Regions from separate parts of the Kitasatospora sp. NPDC092286 genome, predicted to be linked through region 2. Evidence: predicted binding sites of a transcription regulator. Region 2 holds the regulator's gene; each other region holds the start of a gene.

Evidence for each region. The regulator HrcA, encoded in region 2, represses chaperone genes, less so after heat shock. The targets are predictions, from matches to a motif close to TTNGCACTCNGNNNNNCNGAGTGCNAA.
Region 1: the regulator HrcA is predicted to act here: its motif matches at 6,839-6,865, upstream of ACIQIB_RS27070 (FmdB family zinc ribbon protein).
Region 3: the regulator HrcA is predicted to act here: its motif matches at 4,111-4,137, upstream of groES (co-chaperone GroES).

The regions. Positions count from the first base shown of each region.
Region 1 is NZ_JBIVRD010000030.1:9,633-18,797, forward strand. Features, by position in the region: gene ACIQIB_RS27045 (ABC transporter permease) at 54-2,561, shown strand; gene ACIQIB_RS27050 (phosphatase PAP2 family protein) at 2,626-3,483, opposite strand; gene ACIQIB_RS27055 (sigma-70 family RNA polymerase sigma factor) at 3,946-4,917, shown strand; gene ACIQIB_RS27060 (hypothetical protein) at 5,142-5,375, shown strand; gene mscL (large conductance mechanosensitive channel protein MscL) at 5,409-5,828, opposite strand; gene ACIQIB_RS27070 (FmdB family zinc ribbon protein) at 6,501-6,827, opposite strand; gene ACIQIB_RS27075 (MFS transporter) at 6,964-8,340, opposite strand; gene ACIQIB_RS27080 (potassium/proton antiporter) at 8,743-9,165, opposite strand, start outside.
Region 2 is NZ_JBIVRD010000009.1:193,123-197,902, reverse strand. Features, by position in the region: gene ACIQIB_RS12060 (DUF3097 domain-containing protein) at 1-615, opposite strand, end outside; gene ACIQIB_RS12055 (hypothetical protein) at 659-1,243, opposite strand; gene htpX (zinc metalloprotease HtpX) at 1,266-2,186, opposite strand; gene hrcA (heat-inducible transcriptional repressor HrcA) at 2,448-3,482, shown strand; gene dnaJ (molecular chaperone DnaJ) at 3,556-4,698, shown strand.
Region 3 is NZ_JBIVRD010000001.1:224,478-233,642, forward strand. Features, by position in the region: gene ACIQIB_RS01045 (WhiB family transcriptional regulator) at 345-671, shown strand; gene ACIQIB_RS01050 (LysR family transcriptional regulator) at 749-1,756, opposite strand; gene groL (chaperonin GroEL) at 1,898-3,529, opposite strand; gene groES (co-chaperone GroES) at 3,664-3,969, opposite strand; gene ACIQIB_RS01065 (methyltransferase domain-containing protein) at 4,249-5,451, shown strand; gene ACIQIB_RS01070 (polysaccharide deacetylase family protein) at 5,433-6,347, opposite strand; gene ACIQIB_RS01075 (hypothetical protein) at 6,423-6,689, opposite strand; gene tsaD (tRNA (adenosine(37)-N6)-threonylcarbamoyltransferase complex transferase subunit TsaD) at 6,686-7,789, opposite strand; gene rimI (ribosomal protein S18-alanine N-acetyltransferase) at 7,782-8,267, opposite strand; gene tsaB (tRNA (adenosine(37)-N6)-threonylcarbamoyltransferase complex dimerization subunit type 1 TsaB) at 8,291-8,947, opposite strand; gene ACIQIB_RS01095 (hypothetical protein) at 9,120-9,165, shown strand, end outside.

The sequences.
Region 1 (9,165 bases), on a different contig from region 2:
TCATGATCCTGACGGCGCATCATGGCTGATCAGAGGCGTGAAACCGAGGAACGATGACGACGTACAGGTACACCATGGCCGAGCTGCGCGGACAGCTTCGGCAACTGCTCCTCACCGGGGCGGCGATCGCGATGGGCGTGGCCTTTCTGATCGCCTCGGTCAGCGGGAGCGGGGCGCTGGTGGACTCCTTCAGCCAGACGGCGGCCGCCGAGGTGGGGCCGGGCGATCTCCAGGTGACCGGGGCCACGGCGCAGAGTGTGCTGGACGAGGGGACGGCCGCCCGGGTGCGGCAGGTGGCCGGGGTGACGGAGGTCTCGCTGCGGCAGACCGGCAGGGGTGGCGTACTGACCCCGGCCGGTCTGCCGCTGGACGAGACCGCCGTGGTGAGCTCCGTGGCGTCCGACCCGGCCCTGCGGTGGCAACTGCTCAAGGACGGCCGGTGGCCGGGCGGCCCCGGCGAGGTGCTGCTCGACGCCGAGACCGCGCGGCGGATCGACGCCGCGCCAGGTGCGGACGTCCGGCTGGCCCTGGCCGACGGCGGCACCGCCACCGTCCGGCTGGTCGGGACCCTGGACGGGCGCGGCGCGCCCAGCTTCGCCGGCCGGCCCGTGGTCGCCGTCCCGGACGGGCAGGTGGAGCGGTACGCGACCGGCGTCAGCGGCACCCGGCTCGACCTCCGCCTCGCTCCCGGCACCTCCCGCTCGCAGACCGCCGAGGCGCTGCGCGGCGTCCTCGACGGCCAGACGGAGGTCCGCACCCGGGAGGCCTCCGTCGCCGAGGCGACCAAGCAGAGCCGCACGCTCTACGGGGTGGTGCTGATAGCCGCGCTGTCGTTCGTGCTGATCGCCCTCGCCGTCGCGCGCATGGTGGTCAGCAACACCTTCGCCGTCGTGCTGGCGCAGCGGACCCGTCAGCTCGCCCTGTTGCGGTGTGTCGGCGCCGACCGTGCCCAGATCCGGCGACTGATCCGTCGTCAGGGCCTGTTGCTCGGCGCGGGCGCGTCGGCCGCCGGAGTGCTGCTCGGCACCGGGTTGTGCGCGGTCGGGACGGCGCTGGCCGGCACCGTCGACCTCGGACCGGTGCACCTCTCGCTCATGCCGTCCCCGCTCACCTGTGTGCTGGCCGGGCTGTTCGGCGTCGCACTCACCGTTCTCGCCGTACGCGGCCCGGCGAAGGCCGCCGCGGCGGTGCCGCCGATCGCCGCGCTCGGCGGCGCGCACAGCGCCGGCAGCGGTACGGCCCGGCTGCGCGCCGCCGCGCTGTCCGTGCTGCTGCTGGTGGCGGGCGTCGGTCTGCTGGCGGCCGGGGTGGTGGCCGGACCGCCGTTGTCGCTGCTCGCCGTCACCCTCGGTGCGATCAGCAGCTTCTTCGGCGTGCTGCGGCTCTGCCACCGACTGCTGCCCGCGGTCGTCGCCGCGCTGGGGGCACCGGCCCGACGGCTCTGCGGCACGGCGGGGCGGCTCGCCACGCAGCAGTTGCGGCTCAACCCGGCCCGGACCGGGGCCACCGGGTCGGCGTTGCTGCTCGGTGTGACGGTGATGGTCAGCGCCGTCACCGCGCTGGAGATCACCTCCAACTCCCTGGTGCCGGCGTTCTCCGCCCGCCAGCCCGGTGTCTTCTCGGCCACCGCCACCGGTGGTACTCCGCTGCCCGCCGGGGCGGTCACCGCGCTCGGTGCGGAGCCCGGACTGATCGTCACACCCGTCCGCTCGGCCACCCTGGAGGTCGACGGCCGCAGTCTGCTCGTGGCCGGCGCCGACCCGGCCCGGCTCAACGCGACCGCCGACGGCGTCGACCGGGCCCGCGCGCTGGCCGACGGCGCCGCGCTGACCGGCTTCGGGGACGGTCCGGCGGGCACCGGTGCGGCCGGTGCGCACCAGGTCGCGGGGGCGGTGGGACAGCCCGGCACCACCCTGCGGGTCGAACCCGGGCGCAGCGCCCTGCCGTTCACGCTCCAGACCGGGGCCGCGCTGTTCGTGACCCCGGCGACCATGGAGCGGCTCGCCCCCGGTGCGGCCGTCACCACGGTGTGGATCAGTCCCGCCGAAGGCACCGACCGGCTCACCGCCCGCCGGGCGATGGACCGGGCGCTGGGCGGATATCCGCACGTCGACGTCGTCGACACGGCTGCCCAGGCCGAGACCATGCGTTCGCTGCTCGACCGGATGATGCTGATCACCATGGCGCTGCTCGGCTTCTCGGTCCTGATCGCCGGGCTCGGTGTCGCGGCCACCCTGATGCTCAGCATCAGCGAGCGTGCCCGGGAGATCGGCATGCTGCGGGCGATCGGGATGTCCCGGCAGCAGCTGCGCCGGATGCTGACCCTGGAGGCGGTGCTGCTCTCGACGGCGGGCGCGCTGGTCGGTACCGGCCTCGGGCTGGCCTACGGCTGGGCGGCCGCGCGGTCGGTCACCTCCACGCTGGGGACGACCGGTGGCCCGCCGGTCCTGCTGGTGCTGGCGGCGCTGGTGCTGACGGTGCTGACCGGGCTCGCCGCCGCCGTCCTGCCGGCTCGGCGGGTCGGCCGGATGACCGTCGTGGCCGCGATGCGGGCGGTCTGACGGCCGGCCGACGAGGACAGCCGAGCGCGTGGCCGCCGTCCGGAGCGGCCACGCGGCAGGCGCGTCAGCGGACCGCGCTGTCCGGGTGGCCGGTGCCCTCGTCGAGGGCGTTGTCGTAGGCATTGCCGAGAGTGCTGCCGAGGGTGCCGTCGAGGGCCGGGCCACCCGGGGCGGGGCCGGCCGGGGAGACGAGGACGCGCTGGACCCGGGGTCTGGTCCGCCAGTTGACCCGTCGGACGTCCCGGGCCAGGGCGCCGGGGCGCCAGAGCTCGATGACGGTGGTGACCGTACCCAGCACGATTCCGGCGGCCAGCCAGCCACCGAGGACGTCGCTCGGCCAGTGCACCCCGAGGGCGGTCCTCGTCCAGCCGATCGTCAGCACGGTCACCGCGGCGACGGCGCAGGCGGCGATGCGCCCGCCGCGCCCGACCCGGGGCCAGAGCAGCCCGACCAGGACGGCGCAGGTGGTCGCGGAGGCCATCGCGTGACCGGACGGGAAGGCCGGGCCGCCGGCGTGTGAGACGGGGTCGCTGAAGTGCGGCCGCTGACGGTCGAAGGAGAGCTTCAGCAGCCACTGGCCACCCCAGCCGACCAGGGTCTGCGCGACCACCCAGCCGGCCAGCACACGCGCGCCGATCAGCCAGAGCCAGAGGGCGGCGATGCCCAGCAGCGTACGCATGGTGATCGTGCCGCCGATGTCGGAGAGCGTCTGCACCGCGGCCGTTCCGGCGGTGTGCTCCCGGGCGTAGCGGTGCATCCGGTCGATCCAGCCGTGGTCGAGGGCGCTGAGCGGGTGCCAGCCGGTCTGCACCAGGGCCGCCAGGACGCCGAACAACGCGGCACAGCCGACCGCGAGTGCCGAATACCGGAGCAGGCGACGGTCACGCGGGGTGATGGTGGATGCGCTGTTGGTCAGGTGCATGGCTGACACCTTCCCAGTGCGCCGGGCCGATCGGGCAGCGGGGTGATAGCGATTTTGCATCTTTTGTGCGGAGAACTTGCGCACGCCGGGGTGTGTGCGCCGGTGAAAGCGAAGGCGCTCGCCGTCGGGTCCGGCGGCAATGTTGGCCGGACGGTGCGGGAACGTGGGCGGCGGCCCATGGGTTCACGATGTGGAGGAGTTGCGAAGCGGTGTGCCGCAACGGGGTGTCTGTTCCGAATCGGCCGCCCGATTGGCACCCGATGTGTCGGGGCGGTCACCCTCCGTCCAAAACCGGGGTGAAAATCGGCAGGATACTGCATCGCTGGAAGAATCTGAGCGACTTGGGAATGTTGTCCGGAATCTGTTCGTTAGATCGTTACGTGTGAGCCCTGCGGGGCCCGCATTTCTTGCCCTCTCGGGGCAGGCAGGCAGACCCCGGCAATACCAGCAAAGGGAGCAAGCATGGCCACCCGTGCCGTCGTTCGCGACAGGGCCGACCGGACTCGCGCGGCCCGCCCGACCAACCTTGAGGCCGACCGCGACCTGGTCGGTATGTACCTCGACGAGATCGCCAGGACGCCCCTGCTCGATGCCGCCGAGGAGGTCGAGCTCTCGCTGCGGATCGAGGCCGGTGTGTACGCCCAGCACCTGCTGGAAGCGGGCGAACTGCCGAAAGGCGTGAAGCGCAAGGAGCTGGAGGCGATAGCCGAGGACGCCGAGCGCGCCAAGGACGTCTTCATCCGGTCCAATCTCCGTCTCGTGGTCGCTGTGGCGCGCCGTTACCCGCGCAGTGGCCTTCCCCTGCTGGACCTCATCCAGGAGGGCAACGCGGGCCTGGTGCGGGCGGTGGAGAAGTTCGACTACGCCAAGGGGTTCAAGTTCTCCACCTATGCCACCTGGTGGATCCGGCAGGCGATCACCCGGTCGATCGCCGACCAGTCGCGCACCATCCGGCTGCCCGTCCACCTGGTCGAGGAGCTGGGCCGGATCCGGCGGGTGCAGCGGGAGAAGTCCAAGGAGCTGGGCCGCGAGGCCGAGCCGGCCGAGATCGCGGCCGAGCTGGACACCACCGAGGCGCGGATCAAGGACGTGCTGGACTGGGCCCGGGACCCGGTCAGCCTCAATATGTCGGTCGACGACGAGGGTGAGACCCAGTTCGGCGACCTCGTCGAGGACACCGGAGCGACCTCCCCCGAGGACGCCGTGATGGTCATGCTCCGCCGTGAGGAACTGGACGGTCTGATCGGGCGGCTGGACGACCGTACGGCATCGATCATCCGGTCGCGGTACGGGATGGAGGACGGCCGCGAGCGCACCCTGACCGAGGTGGGCAAGCAGCACGGGCTGACCCGTGAGCGGATCCGCCAGATCGAGAAGCACGCGCTGGCCGAGCTGAAGCGGATCGCCGACCACTCGGGCTTCGAGGCTGCCTGAGCTGCCTGATCTCCCAGCCCGAGGGGAGCGGCCGGCAGGCCGCGTGCGGGTGTGCTGTGCGTGCCGTGACCGTCGTGGCGGGCCGTGCTGCGGAGCGCTCCGCACCAAGGCCCGTTCTCTCCCGACGGCGGCGGCTCGGCGAGCTTCTAGGCTGTAGGGGCAGGTGGGGGTACGGGTAGAAGCGGCAGGGGATCGGGACGACAGTGAACAACGGAGGCGGGTCGGTGAGCGAGCAGGATTCGGTACGGGGTGCCGAGAGCGCCGAGAGCGCCAAGGGCGGGAACGAGGACAAGAAGGCGCCGAAGGCCCGGCTGGTCTTCCGGGACCCGCTGGACCAGCAGTCCCGGGACGACACCGACGCCGGCTGGGGCGACCGCCCGGGAGCAGGCTCCGGGGGCGGTGGCGGACGGGGGCTGGACTGGTACCTGAGCCAGCGCCCGCCGCACCACGGGGACTGAAGGGGTCGACGGGTCCGCCGTCGGCGGGGGCGGTCAGCGCTCCCGCGTGACCAGCGCGTCGCGGATCTCGGTGAGCAGGACGACCTCCTTGGCCTCGGCTTCGATCTGCGTCTCGGCGAGGCTCTTGCGCTTGGCGGCGAACCTGGTCATGGGCAGGATCAGGCAGAAGTAGACGACGGCCGCGGTGATCAGGAACTGCAGGGCCGCGCTGAGCACGGAGCCCCACAGGATGAAGACGCCGGAGGTGACCTCGCCGGTCGCGCTGACCGCACAGGGACCCTTGAGGCAGGAACTGTAGGACGCCAGATCCTTGGCTCCGAAAACACCGACGATCGGATTGATTACGCCCTTGACGAAGGCGTTGACGATGTTGGTGAAAGCCGCACCGATGACAACGGCGACGGCGAGGTCGACGACATTTCCACGCAGCAGGAATTCCTTGAAGCCTTTCATGTCGCGTGAACGACGAAGTCGTTGTCCGGTTACGGGTGATCTTCCTCCTTTCCCAATTGGCAACCCGTTTGGTGCAGGGCCGCGGCTCCCGGTGGCCAGAGCGCCGCTCGCGCCGGTCCACTGGCGAGCGCGGTGACCACGGCGAGCAGGACCAGAACCGGCACCCCGCCCCGCCGCCGTACGGGGTGCCACAGCCGGTGCCACCCGCCGGCGCCGCGCCGGATCGGCGGAAACCGGGGCACCTCCCGCTGCGGCGGGACGGCCGGCGCGGGCGGCGGAGCGGTGTACCTCCGGGCCGGAGCCGACTGCGGGGCGCGGGGCAGCGGGGACGAGAGCGGGAGAGTGAGGGGGAGGGGGAGCGTGAAGCTCGGGGTCGTCATCGGGCACCACCGGTGGTCGCAGGGCGCCGGCCCCAACCGGGCCGGTCTCTTGTGACCCACACTCTGCGCCGCGCCCACAGCGGACGGAACCCCTCTTTCGGATCCTGTGGAAAACCCGGGGTTGTGGATAACTTCGTACACCCACACGGGTGAGCCTGCCCGTTTCCGGGAATGCGACGGGAATGCGAAAGGCCCGCCGACTCCGCCAAAAAACGGGTCAACGGACCTTTCGAATGCCTGGATCGGCCGGGGTGCCAGAGGTTCGGCGGTACCCGGCCTGAGCCGCTCCGGCTCAGCCGGCCGACTTCGCCGCGGGAGCCGGGCTCGCCGCGGGGGCCGAGCCGTTCGAAGCAGCGGTCGACGGGGACGACGCGCCGGACGACACCGAGGACGAGCCCCCCGCCGGGGACGACGAAGCGGCGCCCACCGAACTGCTGGAGGACGAACGGCTGTCGGTCCGGTAGAAGCCCGAGCCCTTGAAGACCACGCCCACGGCCGAGAAGACCTTGCGGAGCCGCCCCTGGCAGTCGGGGCACGTGGTCAGTGCCTCGTCGGTGAACTTCTGCACCGCCTCCAGGCCGTTGCCGCACTCGGTGCACTGGTACTGGTACGTGGGCACTTGTCTTCCTCCTGGCACTCTCGCCTGATGAGTGCTAACGATGGTCAATGATGCGGCATTCCGCTGGATCAGTCCAGCGACTCCGGTGTGAGATGAGCCGGGGCGCGACCGCGGACCACCGCCCGGACCGGTCGGCTCAGCCCTTGACCGCGCCCACCAGCTGCGCCGTCGCGGTCCGCCCGGACGCCTCCACGCCCGGCGAGTCCACCGAACCGACCGCGCCCGCCGAGTCCGGCGTGCCCGCCGAGTTCGCCGAACCGGCCACGCCCGGCGCGACCAGCAGGTGCCGCAACGCGATCAGCGTCACCAGGCCCAGCCCGGCACCGGCCACCGTCACCAGGAACCCGGCCGACGGGCCCCACCCGTCGATCAGCTGCCCGGCCACCGTGGACCCGGTCGCCAGACCGAGGCCGATGGCACCGGTCAGCCAGGTGAAGGCCTCGGTCTTGGCGCCGTCCGCGACCAGCGTCTCGACCAGGGTGTACCCGGTGATCAGCGTCGGGGCGATGGCGAGGCCGCAGACCAGCCCGGCGGCCGTCAGCGCGACCAGGTCGGGCATCGCCCAGAGCGTCGAGCAGCCGAGCACCAGCAGCGCGTAACTGGCGAGCAGCCGGTGCCTCGCGGCCCTGCGCCAGGCGACCAGACCGTACAGCACACCGGCCAGCATCGAACCGCCGGCGAAGACCCCGTACACGATGCCACCGGCCCCGTGCCGTCCCACCGAGTCGGCGAAGGCGGTCACCGAGACCTGCATGGCGCCGAAGACGGAGCCGACCCCCAGGAACACGCCGGCCAGCAGCCGGACGCCCGGGGAGGCGAGCGCGGAGGCACGACGGACGCCGGGCTGGTGCGGGTGCCGGGCCGGGGCGGTGCGGCGCTGGGCGGCGAAGGCCAGCCCGCCGGCCACGGTCAGCGCGGCCTCGCCGATCAGCCCGGCGGACGGGCTGACCGAGGTGGCGATGGCGCCGGCCAGCACCGGACCGATCACGAAGGTGAACTCGTCCGTCACCGACTCGAAGGCGAAGGCGGTGTTCAGCTTGGCGGCGGGCGCGCCGTCCGCGGAGAGCTTGGCGACCCAGCGGGCCCGGACCATCGCGCCGACCTGCGGCACGCTGGCGCCGGCCGGGGCGGCGGCGAGGAACAGGCTCCAGACCGGGGCGTGGCCGAGCGCCAGCGCGATCAGCGCGCCGACCGAGAGCGCGTGCACCAGCACGGTCGGGACCAGTACGGCCGCCTGGCCGTAGCGGTCGGCCAGCCGGCCGGTCTGCGGGCCGATGAGGGCCTGGGCGACGGCCGAGACCGCCGCGACGCTGCCGGCCGTGCCGTACGAGCCGTGGGTGTCGAGGACCAGCAGCACGATGCCCAGGCTGAGCATCGCGTAGGGGAGCCGCGCGGCGAACGCGGGCGCCAGGAACGTCCAGACGCCGGGCGTGCGCAGCAGCGCGCCGTACCCGATCCGGGCGGGCGCGCCGGCACCGGTGTCCGGGGCGGTACGGGCGTCCGCGGTGTCCAGGGCGGCGCGGGTGTCCGCGGTGTTGTCGACCGTTCGGCGGGCCGTCACGGTCGGTCCTTCCTGCTGCCTGGTAGCGCGGAAGGGACATGGGACGGCCCCGACGGCGCCGAGAGTCGTCCTCTCGCGCGTCGACCGGGGTAGTTACCGGGCCGGGCCGGCGCGGTGCGCCGAGGGCCGGGCCGCGGCCGCCGAGCGGTCGCGCCAACTCTGCATCAGGCAGATGCTGGGTGTGTATCAACCATCATACGTATACGCGCGTAGATAGCGCGCTGACCCCCACTTTACAGGGCAGATCCAAAACTGTCCCGCCGGATGAAGGCGCCGGGCCGGTGAACAGCGGTGAACGCGGGGAGAAGCCCCCGCGCCCACCGCCCGGGACCGCCCGGCCGGCCACCCGCCCGTTCAGTCACCCCGCCCGTTCAGCCACCCCGCGAGCTTGCCGCCCTTGTCCACGGCCCGCAGCCGCCGCTCCGCCGCCTCGCCGACCTCGTCCGTGGTGACCACCAGCAGCTCGTCGCCGCCGCGCAGCACGGTCGCCTTGTCGGGCACGAAGCTGTTCCCCTCGCGCACCACCAGGGTCACCGCCGCGCCGGCCGGCAGCCGCAGCTCGCCGATCTCCACGCCGGACATCCGGGAGGCGGGGGAGAGCGCCACCGACAGCAGGTGGCCGTGCAGCTTCTCCAGCGGCGCGGACTCGATGCCCAGGTCCTGGCCCATCGAGCCCTCGGAGATCCGCAGCCGCTTGGCGACCCAGGGCAGGGTCGGGCCCTGGAGCAGGGTGAAGACCACGACCAGGATGAAGACGATGTTGAACACGTCCTGGGC
Region 2 (4,780 bases):
CCAGATGTCGATGTAGGGGTGGCCGACGACCAGGACGGCGTCGCCGGTGACCCGGGCGGCGATGCGGTGCTCCTTGGTGCCGGGGAGCAGGTGGTCCACCAGGACGCCGAGGCGGCGGCCGGGGCCGGGGGCGAAGTCGGCGACGATGGCGGGCAGGTCGTCGACGCCCTCCAGGTACTCGACGACCACGCCCTCGATCCGCAGGTCGTCGCCCCAGACCCGCTCGACCAGCTCGGCGTCGTGCCGGCCCTCGACGTAGATGCGCGACTCGCGGGCCACCCGGGCCCGGGCGCCGGGGACGGCGATCGAGCCGGAGGCGGTGCGGCCGGGGGCCCGGGACGGCGCGGGCGCGGCCGCCGGGGGGCGGACCAGGGTGACCGGCCGGCCCTCCAGCAGGAAGCCGCGCGGCACCAGCGGGAAGACCCGGTGCTTGCCGAAGCGGTCCTCCAGGGTGACGGTGAAGCCCTCCGCGGTCTTCTCGCACCGCACCACCGCTCCGCAGAAGCCGGTCGCCGCCTCCTCCACCACCAGGTCCCGCTCGGCGGACACCTCCGGGGCGGGCTGCTGCCGCTTCCACGGCGGGGTCAGGTCGGGTCCGTACTGGTGGCTGCGCATGGAAGGTGACTATAGGGAAATCCGGCGGAGGGCCGGCGGGAGGTCAGAGCCCCGGCGCGCCCCAGACCGGGAACCAGCGGGTGAGGTCCTTCTCCAGCCGCAGGTCGTTCCCGAGCATGGCGTTGACCTGCAGTTCCAGGGGGCTGTTCCGCTTCTCCCCGCCGCCCGGCATCGGCGCGAACGGGTAGAAGGTGCCGCGCTTGTACAGGTAGACCAGCGCCAGCGACTGCCCCCGCTCGTCGCGGAAGGCCACCAGCGAGCAGAGCAGCTGCGGTCCGAAGCCGTTCGCCTCCAGCTCGCTGTTGACCGCGTGCAGGTCGTTGACCAGCTCCGGCAGCTCCTCCGGGGTGTGCCGGGCGAGCAGCCAGGAGTAGCCGTACCCGTCCTTGGAGGCCTCCACCGGGACGCCGCCGCGCTCGGTGTCGGCGTCCAGCAGCGCCCGCACCTGCCGTTCGACCTCGCCGAACGCCCCGCCCTCGACGGCCGCGAAGCAGACCGAGCCGAGACCGGTCGGCCGGAAGCCGGTCGCCGCCTCCAGGGTCAGTGCCGCCGAGGGGACCCCGAACAGCTGGTCGAGGTCGGGCTTGACGGGCTTGGTGCGCCCGAACAGGGCGTCCAGGAATCCCACGGCGGTCCTTTCCCGAGGTGGTTCAGCGGCCCAGCTGGGCCGAGATCTTCGCCAGCTGCTCCAGTCGCTGCTCCAGCGACGGGTGGGTGGAGAACAGCTGCGAGGCGGTCTCCCGGGCGCTCAGCGCCGGGGCGAAGTAGAAGGCGTTGTACGGCTGTGCCTGGCGCAGGTCCTTGGACGGGATCGCGGCGATCTGGCCGGTCACCTTGGTCAGCGCCGACGCGAGCGCGCTGGGCCGGCCGGTGAGCTGGGCGGCGGCGCGGTCGGCGGCCAGCTCCCGGTAGCGGGAGAGCAGCCGGGTGAGCAGGAAGCTGATCGCGTACACCACGATCGACACCAGCGGGATGATCAGCGCGGCGATGGCGGCGTTGGAGTCGTTGTTGTTGCGGCCCCCGCCCATGAACCCGCCGTACATCGCGATCCGGGTCATCGCCCCGGCCAGCACCCCGAGGAACCCGGCGATGGTCATCACCGCCACGTCCCGGTGCGCCACGTGCGAGAGCTCGTGCGCCAGCACGCCCTCCAGCTCCTCCGGCTCCAGCCGCCGCAGCAGCCCGGTGGTCACGCAGACCACGGCGTTCTGCGGGTTGCGGCCGGTGGCGAACGCGTTCGGCATGTCGTTGTCGGCGACCGCCACCCGCGGCTTGGGCATGTCGGCCAGCGCGCAGAGCCGGTCGATGGTGCCGTGCAGCTGCGGATACTGTTCCGGGCTCACCCGGTGGGCGCCCATCGCCCGTTCGGTGATCTTGTCGCTGAACCAGAACTGGGCCACGAAGAGACCGCCCGAGATCAGCACGATCAGTGGCCAGGCCCCGCGCAGCAGCACGATCAGCAGGCCGGTGAATCCGACGTACAGCAGCCCGATCACGAACATCGTCGCGACCATGCGGCCGGTCAGGCCGCGGTCGGGTGCGAAGCGCGTGTGCTGGCCCGAGCTCGACATCGCTGCTCCTCCGTTAGCCGTTCGCTTTCGATGCTGCCACCCGGACGGGCCCTCGGCATCACCCGCGCGCCGGATATTGCGCGCAGGATCACTCGGGCCGGGCCGTTCCTGCCGTCGGACCCGGGCCTTACACTGGCAGGTACGGTTCTGGCACTCGGCTGTTCAGAGTGCCAAAGCCGGGGCCTCCCAGAACGGCCCGCAACATGCCAGAACGGACACATGTCACTACGGACAACGTGCGAAGACGGAGGTGCGTGCCCCATGGCCGGTGAGGTCCGTCAGCTGGACGACCGCAAGCTCGCGGTGCTTCGCGCCATCGTCCAGGACTACGTGGGAACCGAGGAGCCGGTCGGCTCCAAGGCCCTGGTGGAGCGGCACAGCCTCGGCGTGTCCCCGGCCACCGTCCGCAACGACATGGCCGCGCTGGAGGAGGACGGCTACATCCACCAGCCGCACACCAGCGCCGGGCGGATCCCCACCGACAAGGGCTACCGGCTCTTCGTCGACCGGCTCGCCGAGGTCAAGCCGATGAGCGCGCCCGAGCGGCGGGCGATCCGGCACTTCCTGGACGGCGCGGTCGACCTGGACGACGTGGTCGCCCGGACGGTCCGGCTGCTCGCCCAGCTCACCCGGCAGGTCGCGGTGGTCCAGTACCCCTCGCTCTCCCGGTCGACCGTCCGGCACATCGAGCTGGTCGCGCTGGCCCCGGTCAAGGTGATGCTGGTCCTGATCACCAACACCGGCCGGGTCGAGCAGCGGATGATGGACTGCCCGGGCCCGGTCGGCGAGACCCTCCTCGCGGATCTGCGGGCGCGGATCAACGCGCACGCGGTCGGGCAGCGGCTGCCCGAGGTGCCGGGGCTGCTGGAGGAGTTGCCGGCCGGTTTCGAGGCGGCCGACCGGCCGGCCGTCGTCACCGTCCTGGCGACGCTCTTCGAGGCGCTCGCCGAACAGAACGAGGAACGGATCATGCTGGCCGGCACGGCCAACCTGACCCGTTTCGGCCACGACTTCCCGCTCACCATCCAGCCGGTGCTGGAAGCGCTGGAGGAGCAGGTCGTCCTGCTCCGCCTCCTGGGTGAGACCGGCGACGCGGGGATGACGGTCCGGATCGGCCGGGAGAACGCCTACGAGGGGCTCAATTCCACCTCGGTCGTCTCCGTCGGTTACGGTTCGGGCGACGAGAGCGTGGCCAAACTGGGTGTGATCGGTCCGACCCGGATGGACTATCCGGGCACAATGGGGGCGGTGCGGGCGGTGGCACGGTACGTGGGCCAGATCCTGGCCGAGTCGTAGGAACAGCCACCATCAGACCGATGGTGGTACCCAGTCGCAAGCACTACTACAGGCGGAACAAGCGGAGCATTTGGTGGCCACGGACTACTACGCGGTACTCGGCGTCCGACGGGATGCGGGGCAGGACGAGATCAAGAAGGCGTTCCGGCGCCTGGCGCGCGAACTGCACCCGGACGTCAACCCGGACCCGAAGACGCAGGAGCGGTTCAAGGAGATCAACGCCGCCTACGAGGTGCTCTCCGACCCGCAGAAGCGTCAGGTCTACGACCTCGGCGGGGACCCTCTCTCGCCCAACGGCGGCGGAGGCGCGGGCGGCTTCGGCGCGGGCGCGGCCGGTTTCGGCTTCTCCGACATCATGGACGCCTTCTTCGGCGCCGCGGCCGGCCAGCGCGGCCCGCGCTCGCGGACCAGGCGCGGCCAGGACGCCATGATCCGGCTGGAGATCACCCTGGAGGAGGCCGCCTTCGGCACCACCAAGGAACTCCAGGTCGACACGGCCGTCACCTGCACCACCTGCAGCGGGGAGGGCGCCGCGCCCGGCACCTCCGCGCAGACCTGTGACATGTGCCGCGGCAAGGGCGAGGTCTCCCAGGTCACCCGGTCCTTCCTGGGCCAGGTCATGACCTCCCGCCCCTGCCCGCAGTGCCAGGGCTTCGGCACCGTCGTGCCGACCCCGTGCCCGGAGTGCGCGGGCGACGGCCGGGTCCGCGCCCGGCGCACCCTGACGGTCAAGATCCCGGCCGGTGTCGACAACGGCACCCGCATCCAGCTGGCCGGCGAGGGCGAGGTCGGCCCCGGTGGCGGCCCCGCCGGCGACCTGTACGTCGAGATCGCCGAGACCACCCACACGGTGTTCCAGCGCCGCGGGGACGACCTGCACTGCACGGTCACCATCCCGATGACGGCCGCCGCGCTCGGCACCCAGGTGCCGCTGCAGACGCTGGACGGCCTGGAGGAGCTCGACATCCGGCCCGGCACCCAGTCCGGCCAGTCGATCCCGCTGCACGGCCGGGGCATCACCCACCTGCGCGGTGGCGGCCGGGGCGACCTGATAGTGCATGTCGAGGTGCAGACGCCCACCAAGCTCGACGCCGAGCAGGAGGACCTGCTCCGCCGCCTCGCCGTGCTGCGCGGCGAGGAGCGGCCGTCCGGCCAGTTCGCGCCCGGCCAGCAGGGGCTGTTCTCCCGGCTGAAGGACGCGTTCAACGGGCGCTGAGGCGCCCGCAGGAGTGTGCAAGCACCACGAGGGGCGGGGGGGGGGGGGGGCGCGCCGCGCCGCGGCCCCCCCCCCCCCCGCC
Region 3 (9,165 bases), on a different contig from region 2:
GCCAACCCATTACCGATCAGCCGCATCGCGGTGCACACGCCGCACTTTTGTGCCGCTCGCGCGCGGTCGGCGTACGACCCGCACACGGGTACGGAGTCGCGCGCGCCCGCGGGCCACCCGATTGCCACGTCCGCGCCCGCCGGAGCCCATGCCCTCTTTGCCCTTTTTTATAGCTTTTCTACGGTCATTGACTGTTGTGCCACTCTGTGGGTGACTTGTCCATGGAGTTGCCTTAAGTCATATTTCCAGGTGTCCACACCAGCGCATCGAAGCCTCGCCGCGCCGCACAGCAACACCCCGCTGGGGCCGGCCGGCGGCCGACGAGCCTCTGAAGGGAATGAGCCATGGCAGATTTCTCCCGCCTCCCCGGCCCCAACGCGGACCTCTGGGACTGGCAGCTCTCCGCGGCCTGCCGCGGCGTGGACAGCTCGCTCTTCTTCCACCCCGAGGGCGAGCGCGGGGCCGCGCGCAGTTCGCGCGAGGCCAGCGCCAAGGAGGTCTGCATGCGCTGCCCGGTGCGCACCGAGTGCGCCGCGCACGCGCTGGCGGTCCGCGAGCCGTACGGCGTCTGGGGAGGTCTGACCGAGGACGAGCGCGAGGAGATGATGGGCCGCTCGCGGCACCGTCTGGTAGAGGTACCGCTGGTCGCGCCGACGGGGGTACAGCACTAATCGCAAACCCGCGCCACGCCGTGGAGAAACGTTTCTTCGCGGCGCTTCAGGCCGCTCTGGCGCCGTACGACCCCGGGTCAGCGTCCGCCGGCCGCGCCCGCCAGCCGCTCCAGCATCAGCGCCACGGCCGGCACCTCCGCGAGGTCCGGCAGGGTCAGGGCGACCACCTGCCGCACCGCCGGCGCCCCCGAGGCGGTCCGCACCGGCACCGTGGACACGCCGTCAGGGCGCACCGACTCCAGCGCCAGCCCCGGCAGCACCGCCACCCCGAGCCCGGCCGCCACCAGGCCGACCACCGCCGGGTAGTCGTCGGTCGCGAAGTCGATCCGGGGCTCGAAGCCCGCCCCCGCGCACAGCTCCACCAGATGCCCCCGGCACTGCGGGCAGCCCGCGATCCACTGCTCCGCCGCCAGCTCCGCCAGCTCCACCGGCCCGCCGCCGCGCCCCGCCAGCGGGTGCGCGGCGGGCAGCACGCCGACCATCGGGTCGTCCAGCAGCGGGGTGACCACCAGGTCGGACCAGTCGGTGACGGCGGTGAGCTGCTGCGCCTCCAGGTTCGCCTCCGCCCGCGCCTCGCGCGGCACGCCGTGCGCGGGCGGCGCCGGCAGGGCCGGGGCGGCCCCGGCCGTCTGCGGGTAGCGGAAGGCCAGCGCGATCTCGCACTCCCCGCCGCGCAGCATCGCCAGCGACTCCGGCGGTTCCGCCTCGACCAGCGACACGCGCACCCCCGGATGGCCGTCCCGCAGCCGGGCGACGGCCGGCGGCACCAGGGTGGAGCTCGCGGTCGGGAAGGAGACCAGTCGCACCCGGCCGGCCCGCAGCCCGGCGATCGCCGCGACCTCCTCCTCGGCGGCCGAGAGCCCGGCCAGGATCCCGGTGGCATGCTTGAGCAGCACCCGCCCGGCCTCGCTGAGCTGCATGCCCCGCCCGGACCGGACCACCAGCGGGGTGTCGACGGACTTCTCCAGGGCCTTCATCTGCTGGCTGATGGCAGGCTGCGTACAGCCCAGCTCGCGAGCGGCCGCGGAGAAGGAGCCGGTGCGGGCGACGGCACGCAGAACGCGCAGATGGCGGGCCTCGATCATGACTCAGTTATAAGGCAAACTTTGCTATAAGCAAAATTCATCTGATAGTTGAATCCCGAAGCAGACCGTCGGCCCATACGCCGCAGGCCCGGCCCGCGTCCCCGAGGGGAGCGGACCGGGCCTGCGGTCACTGATCAGACGTCAGTGGGAGTGGCCGTGGCCACCGTGCGAGTGACCGTGACCGGCCTCCTCGTCCTCCTTCTTCTCCACCACGAGGGTCTCGGTGGTGAGCAGCAGGGAGGCGATCGAGGCGGCGTTCTCCAGCGCGGAGCGGGTGACCTTGACCGGGTCGATGACGCCGGCCTTCACCAGGTCGCCGTACTCGCCGGTGGCGGCGTTGTAGCCCTGGCCCGCCTCCAGCTCGGCGACCTTGGAGGTGATGACGTAGCCCTCCAGGCCGGCGTTCTGGGCGATCCAGCGCAGCGGCTCGGCCAGCGCCTTGCGGACGACCGCGACACCGGTCGCCTCGTCGCCCGACAGGCCCAGGCCGTCCTCCAGCACCTTGGCGGCGTGCACCAGGGAGGCGCCACCGCCGGCGACGATGCCCTCCTCGACCGCGGCACGGGTCGCCGAGATGGCGTCCTCCAGGCGGTGCTTGCGCTCCTTCAGCTCCACCTCGGTGGCGGCGCCGACCTTGATGACGCAGACGCCGCCGGCCAGCTTGGCCAGGCGCTCCTGCAGCTTCTCGCGGTCCCAGTCGGAGTCGGTGTTCGCGATCTCGCCCTTGATCTGGGCGACGCGGCCGGCCACGGCCTCGGTGTCACCGGCGCCGTCGACGACGGTGGTCTCGTCCTTGGTGATGGTCACGCGGCGGGCGGTGCCCAGCACGTCCACACCGGCCTGGTCGAGCTTGAGGCCGACCTCCTCGGAGATGACGGTGGCACCGGTCAGGGTGGCCAGGTCGCCGAGGATCGCCTTGCGGCGGTCGCCGAAGCCCGGGGCCTTGACGGCGACCGCGTTGAAGGTGCCGCGGATCTTGTTCACCACGAGGGTCGACAGCGCCTCGCCGTCGACGTCCTCGGCGATGATCAGCAGCGGCTTCGAGGAACCGCCCTGGAGGATCTTCTCCAGCAGCGGCAGCAGCTCCTGGATGGAGGAGATCTTGCCCTGGTTGATCAGGATGTACGGGTCCTCCAGGACCGCCTCCTGCCGCTCCGCGTCGGTGACGAAGTACGGCGACAGGTAGCCCTTGTCGAACTGCATGCCCTCGGTGAAGTCCAGCTCCACGCCGAAGGTGTTCGACTCCTCGACGGTGATGACACCGTCCTTGCCGACCTTGTCGATCGCCTCGGCGATCAGCTCGCCGACCTGGGTGTCCTGCGCGGAGAGGGACGCGACGGCGGCGACGTCGTCCTTGCCCTCGATCTCGCGGGCGATGGAGAGCAGGTGCTCGGAGACGGCGGCGACGGCCTTGTCGATGCCCTTCTTCAGGGCGGCCGGGCCGGCGCCGGCGGCGACGTTGCGCAGACCCTCGTTGACCAGGGCCTGGGCCAGCACGGTGGCGGTGGTGGTGCCGTCACCCGCGACGTCGTTGGTCTTGGTGGCGACCTCCTTGACGAGCTGCGCGCCAAGGTTCTCGTACGGGTCGTCCAGCTCGACCTCACGGGCGATGGTGACACCGTCGTTGGTGATGGTCGGGGCGCCGAACTTCTTGTCGATGACGACGTTGCGGCCCTTGGGGCCGATGGTCACCTTGACGGTGTCGGCCAGCTTGTTCACACCGCGCTCCAGCGAGCGGCGGGCGTCCTCGTCGAACTGCAGGATCTTCGCCATGTTCCCTATTCCCTCGGGGCTGCGGCCGGCCCACCGACCGCTGAAACTACGTGAACCAACAACCACGCCCCGGGCCCCTGTCACTGGGACACGGATCCGGGGCGGGCTGGAACGTCTTGCTTCCCGACGTCGCGTTACTTCTCGATGATGGCGAGAACGTCGCGAGCCGAGAGGACGAGGTACTCCTCGCCCTGGTACTTCACCTCGGTGCCGCCGTACTTCGAGTACAGGACGATGTCGCCGACGGCGACATCGAGCGGCAGACGCTGGCCGTCCTCGAAGCGGCCCGGGCCGACGGCCAGGACGACGCCCTCCTGGGGCTTCTCCTTGGCCGTGTCCGGGATGACCAGGCCGGAGGCCGTGGTGGTCTCGGCGTCGAGCGGCTGGACCACAATGCGGTCCTCGAGCGGCTTGATGGCAACCTTGCTGCTGGTGGTCACGTCCGAGCTCCCCTTCGGAGATTACGGGGTTTTCTAACGGGTAGGGGCGAACCTGCGAGCCTGCCGTCGCGGGGGTCAGACACGCTTCATCGCGTTAGCACTCACCAGGTGGAGAGTGCCAAGGACGACCATAGGGTGCGGTTAGCACTCAGTCAACCAGAGTGCCAACGGCGCGCCCTCGTGTTGCGCGTGGCGCGGTGGGCCCACGGCGCACCGGGGCCTGCGGGCAGGCGGCCGACGACGCGTCGCGCCGGGCCCGGGACCGGGGAGAATGACCGGGTGGAGACCGAGAACCTGCAGCCCCTGCTGACCCCCGAGGGGCAGTCCCTGCTCGCCGAACTGCGTGAGTTCGCGCCCGAGGAGGAGCTGGCCCTGGCCACCCGGCTGCGGCGGGAGCACCCGGCGGAGCTGGTGTCGGCGGCGTTCGGGCAGGCCCGGCTGCGGCAGCGGGCCCGGGCGAAGTTCGGCCCGGACGCCGACCTGATGTACTTCACGCCCAACGGGGTCGAGCAGTCCACCCGGCGCAGCGTCGCCGAGTGGCGGGCGCGGCGCTTCGCCGGGCTGGGCGTGCGCCGGCTGGCCGACCTCTGCTGCGGCATCGGCGGGGACGTCCTGGCGCTGGCCCGGGCCGGGATCGAGGTGCTCGCCGTCGACCGGGACCCGGCGGCCTGTGCCGCCACCGCCGCGAACGCGGCCGCGCTGGGCCTGTCCGACCTGGTGGAGGTGCGCTGCGCGGACGTCGCCGACATCGATGTCACCGGCTACGACGCGGTCTTCACCGACCCGGCCCGCCGGACGTCACGCGGCCGGGTGTTCGACCCGGAGGCGTACGCCCCGCCGCTCTCCTGGGCGATCGAGGCCGGCCGCCGCACCCCGGTCGGCGCGCTGAAGGTCGCGCCGGGCATCCCGCACGAGGCCGTCCCGGCCGACGCCGAGGCCGAGTGGGTCTCCGACCACGGGGACGTCAAGGAGGCGGTGCTCTGGTTCGGCACCGGGGCCGGGCACCCGCACCGCGCCACCCTGCTGCCGCACGGCACCACGCTGACCGGCGGCGACCTGCCCGACCCGCCCGCCGGACCGGTCGGCCGCTACCTGTACGAGCCGGACGGCGCGGTGATCCGCGCCCACCTGGTCGCCGAGGTGGCCGGCCAGGTGGGCGGCCGGCTGATCGACCCGAAGATCGCCTACCTCACCTCGGACCGCCTGGTCGCCACCCCGTACGCGCACGCGTACGAGCTCACCGACGTGCTGCCGTTCCACATCAAGAAGCTGAAGGCGCTGCTGCGCGAACGGGCCGTCGGCACGGTGGTGATCAAGAAGCGCGGGATGGCGATCACCCCCGAGGAGCTGCGCCGGCAGCTGAAGCCGTCCGGGCCGAACAGCGTCACGGTGATCCTCAGCCGCACCGACCGGGGCCCGCTGATGATGCTGGGCCGGCCGGTGACGGCCGGGGCGGCGGCGGATCAGGCCGGGGGCGCCTGAATGTAGTCCTCGAGCCGGGCCACCGCGAAGCCCTGCTCCTGGATGCGGGCCAGCATCTCGCCGAACATCTGCGTCATCGTCTCGCCCTTGAGGTCCTTCGGGCCCCGGAAGTGGGCGAGGACGATGTCGCCGGGCTTCAGCTTCTTGTCCGCCGCCTGGTACTGCATGTCGTGGATCTGCATCGACTCGCGCCAGAGCACGATGGCCCGCGGTCCGCACTGCTGCACCGAGCCGTTCAGCGCCGGGGTGTTGGCGCCGTCCCCGTAGGGTGGGCGGAACAGCAGCGGCGCGGTGCCGTACTGCTGGGTGAGCGCGGACTGGGCGTCGCAGATCTCGGACTTCTGCTTCTCCGGCGGGACCTTGCTCATCTGGGCGTGGTCCACGGTGTGGTTGTGGATGTGGTTGCCGAGCGCCTGGAGCGGCTTGAAGTAGCCGTAGTTGTCCTTGACGATGTCCCGGGTCAGGAACATCGAGACCGGCACCTTGAGGTCGGTCAGCATCTCGACGAACTTCGGGTCCTTCTCGGCGCCGTCGTCGATGGTGATGAAGACGACCTTGTCGGCCGTCTTCACATCGCTGAACACCGGTACGGTGCCGGTCCGTTCGAGTTTGATCGGCTTGTCGGCGGGCGCGGCCGGGGCGGGCGCCAGCGGCTTGAGGTTCCACTTCGCCCAGGCCGCCGGGTCCCCGGCGGCCGGTGGTGCGGCGGGCGTGGTGGCCGCGGCGGCCGCCGGGGTCTGCGCGCCGCCGCCCGAGGGGTGGGCCGCGGTGGACGGTGTGCCGCCGGCCGCCGCCGGCGTACCGCCACCGCTGCTGCCGCACCCGGTGGCGGCGGCCAGCAGCGCCAGCGCCCCCACCGCGTACGTCTTCGTCCTGCTCCGCCCGTACTTCTTCACCGCGCCGCGCTCCCCGGATCCGTCCAGCCGTCTCGCCCTAGAGCACGGTAGCGGCCGGCGCGGCGGTTCCCGTCCTCATGGCTCGACGTGCTCGCTGGTGAAGGACCAGCGGTGCACCGGGCGGCCGAGCAGGCCGGCCGGCGGCTCGGCGAGCGGAACGGGCTCGCCGGTCCACCAGGTGATCAGCAGCACCCGCTCGCCCGGGGCGCTGAACAGCTCGGTGCGGACCAGACCGGCCGCGCCGCGCAGGGCGGGCAGGGCGACGGCGTGCACCCAGGCGGTCAGCTCGGCGGCCCGCCCGTCGGCGGCCCGGGCCTCCCACATCGCGGCGGTGGTGCTCACCGGCCACCGCCGAGGGCCTGGTAGGCCTGGCCGTGGACGTCGCCGTGCCCGGACGCCACCGCCGGTACGTGCGTCTCGGTGACGGGCAGCGAGGAGTCGGCGGAGAGGTCGAAGGCGGACGGCGCGCGGTCCCGCCAGACCATCTCGGCGCCGAGCGCGGCGACCATCGCGCCGTTGTCGGTGCACAGGCCGGGGCGCGGCACCCGCAGCCGGATGCCCGCCTTGTCGCAGCGCTGCTGGGCCATCTCCCGCAGCCGCGAGTTGGCCGCCACCCCGCCGCCGATCATCAGGTGGTCGACGCCGTTGTCCCTGCACGCCTTGACGGCCTTGCGGGTCAGCACGTCGGTGACCGCCTCCTGGAAGGACGCCGCCACGTCGGCGACCGGCACCTCCTCGCCGGCCCGGCGCTTCGCCTCCACCCAGCGGGCGACGGCGGTCTTCAGGCCCGAGAAGGAGAAGTCGTACTCCGGGTCCCTGGGGCCGGTCAGGCCGCGCGGGAAGGCGATCGCCCTGCGGTCCCCCTCGCGGGCGGTGCGGTCCACCACCGGGCCGCCGGGGAAGCCCAGGCCGAGCACCCGGGCGACCTTGTCGAAGGCCTCTCCGGCCGCGTCGTCGATGGTCGCGCCGAGCGGGCGGACGTCGCTGGTGATGTCCTCGCTGAGGAGCAGCGAGGAGTGCCCCCCGGAGACCAGGAGGGCCATCGTGGGCGACGGCAGCCGGCCGTGCTCCAGCTGGTCCACGCAGATGTGCGAGGCGAGGTGGTTGACCCCGTACAGCGGCTTGTCCAGCGCCCAGGCGTAGGCCTTGGCGGCGCTGACGCCGACCAGCAGCGCGCCCGCGAGGCCCGGGCCGGCGGTGACGGCGATCCCGTCCAGGTCGCCCGCCCTGACCCCGGCGGTGTCCAGGGCGCGCTGGATGGTCGGGACCATCGCCTCCAGGTGCGCGCGGCTGGCGATCTCGGGGACGACGCCGCCGAACCGGGCGTGGTCGTTGACGCTGGAGGCGACCGCGTCGGCGAGCAGCGTGGTGCCGCGCACGATGCCGACGCCGGTCTCGTCGCAGGAGGTCTCGATACCGAGGACGAGCGGTTCGTCAGCCATGGCGGGTGTCCTTCACGTCTTTCTGAGGCGCGTCCGTTTGCGGGTCGTCGAGGCGCATCACCAGCGCGTCGACGTTGGCGGGCTGGTAGTAGCCGCGCCGGATGCCGACCGGCTCGAAGCCGAAGCGCTCGTACAGCCGCTGGGCGCGCGGGTTGTCCACCCGCACCTCCAGCAGCAGTTCGGCGCAGCCCCGCCGGGCGGCCTCCTGAATCAGGTCGGTGAGCAGTGCCGCGCCGAGGCCGGCGCCCTGGTGGCGCTCGTCGACGGCGATGGTCTGCACGTCGCCCTCGCCGGCCACCGCCATCAGTCCGGCGTAGCCGACGACGGCGCCGTCGCGGGTGGTGGCGACGGTGTAGTGGCGGGTGCCGCCGGGGTGGGTCTCGGCCAGCTCGGACCAGTACATCCCGGTGGACCAGGCGTCCTCGGGAAAGAGCCGCAGCTCCAGTTCCATCACCGGCGCGATGTCCCACCAGCGCATCCGGCGCAGGGTGGTGTCGCCGTTCACGCCGGGAGCACCGCCTTGTAGCCGGCGGGCACCTGGGCGTCCGGGCGGCGCAGGTAGAGCGGGACGTTGGGGAGCAGCTCGCGCCCGGCGGCCAGCTCGGCGGCGGCGAAGGCGGCGAGCGCGCCGGCCGAGACGTGCTCGGGGCCGTGCGCGCCGGGGAAGGCGTCCGGGTAGAGCAGCGCGCCGGCGCCGACGGCCCGCGGCCGCGGGGTCAGCTCGGCCGGGCGGTCCACGGCGGGCCCCTCGGTCCGGTGGCCCTCGGCGTCGTACGAGGCCCAGTAGACCTCCTTGCGGCGCGCGTCGGTGGCCACCGTGAACGGCTGCCCGGCCAGGCCCTCGGCCCGGGCCTGGTGGGCGATCGCGTCCAGGGTGCAGACGCCGTGCACGGGCAGGCCGAGCGCGTGGCCGAGCGCGGCGGCGGTCACCAGGCCGACCCGCAGGCCGGTGTACGGGCCCGGGCCGACGCCGACCGCGATGCCGGTGAGCCGGTGCTTGTCGACGCCGGCCGCCCGCAGCACCCGGTCGATGGCGGGCAGGAGCAGTTCGCCGTGGCGCCTGGCGTCGACCTGGTCGGTCTCGGCGAGGACGGCCGTGCCGTCGTGGACGGCGGCGGTGACGGCGGGGGTGGCGGTGTCGAACGCGAGCAGCAGCACGGGGTCAAGGTTAGACCGGTCGGCGGCGGTCGGGACGGCCGGACCTGCTCCGCCCGATCGACAGCGCGTTCCGTTTCGGAACACACGTCCGGCACGATGCGGGCTCGCCGGGTGAACCTGGCACGATGGGGCGGACGGTTTTGGACGGCGGTGGGAGCGGCACGTGGCGAAGATGGGTCCTGGAGTGGTGGTCACCGGGCTGACCCTGGGGGCCCTGG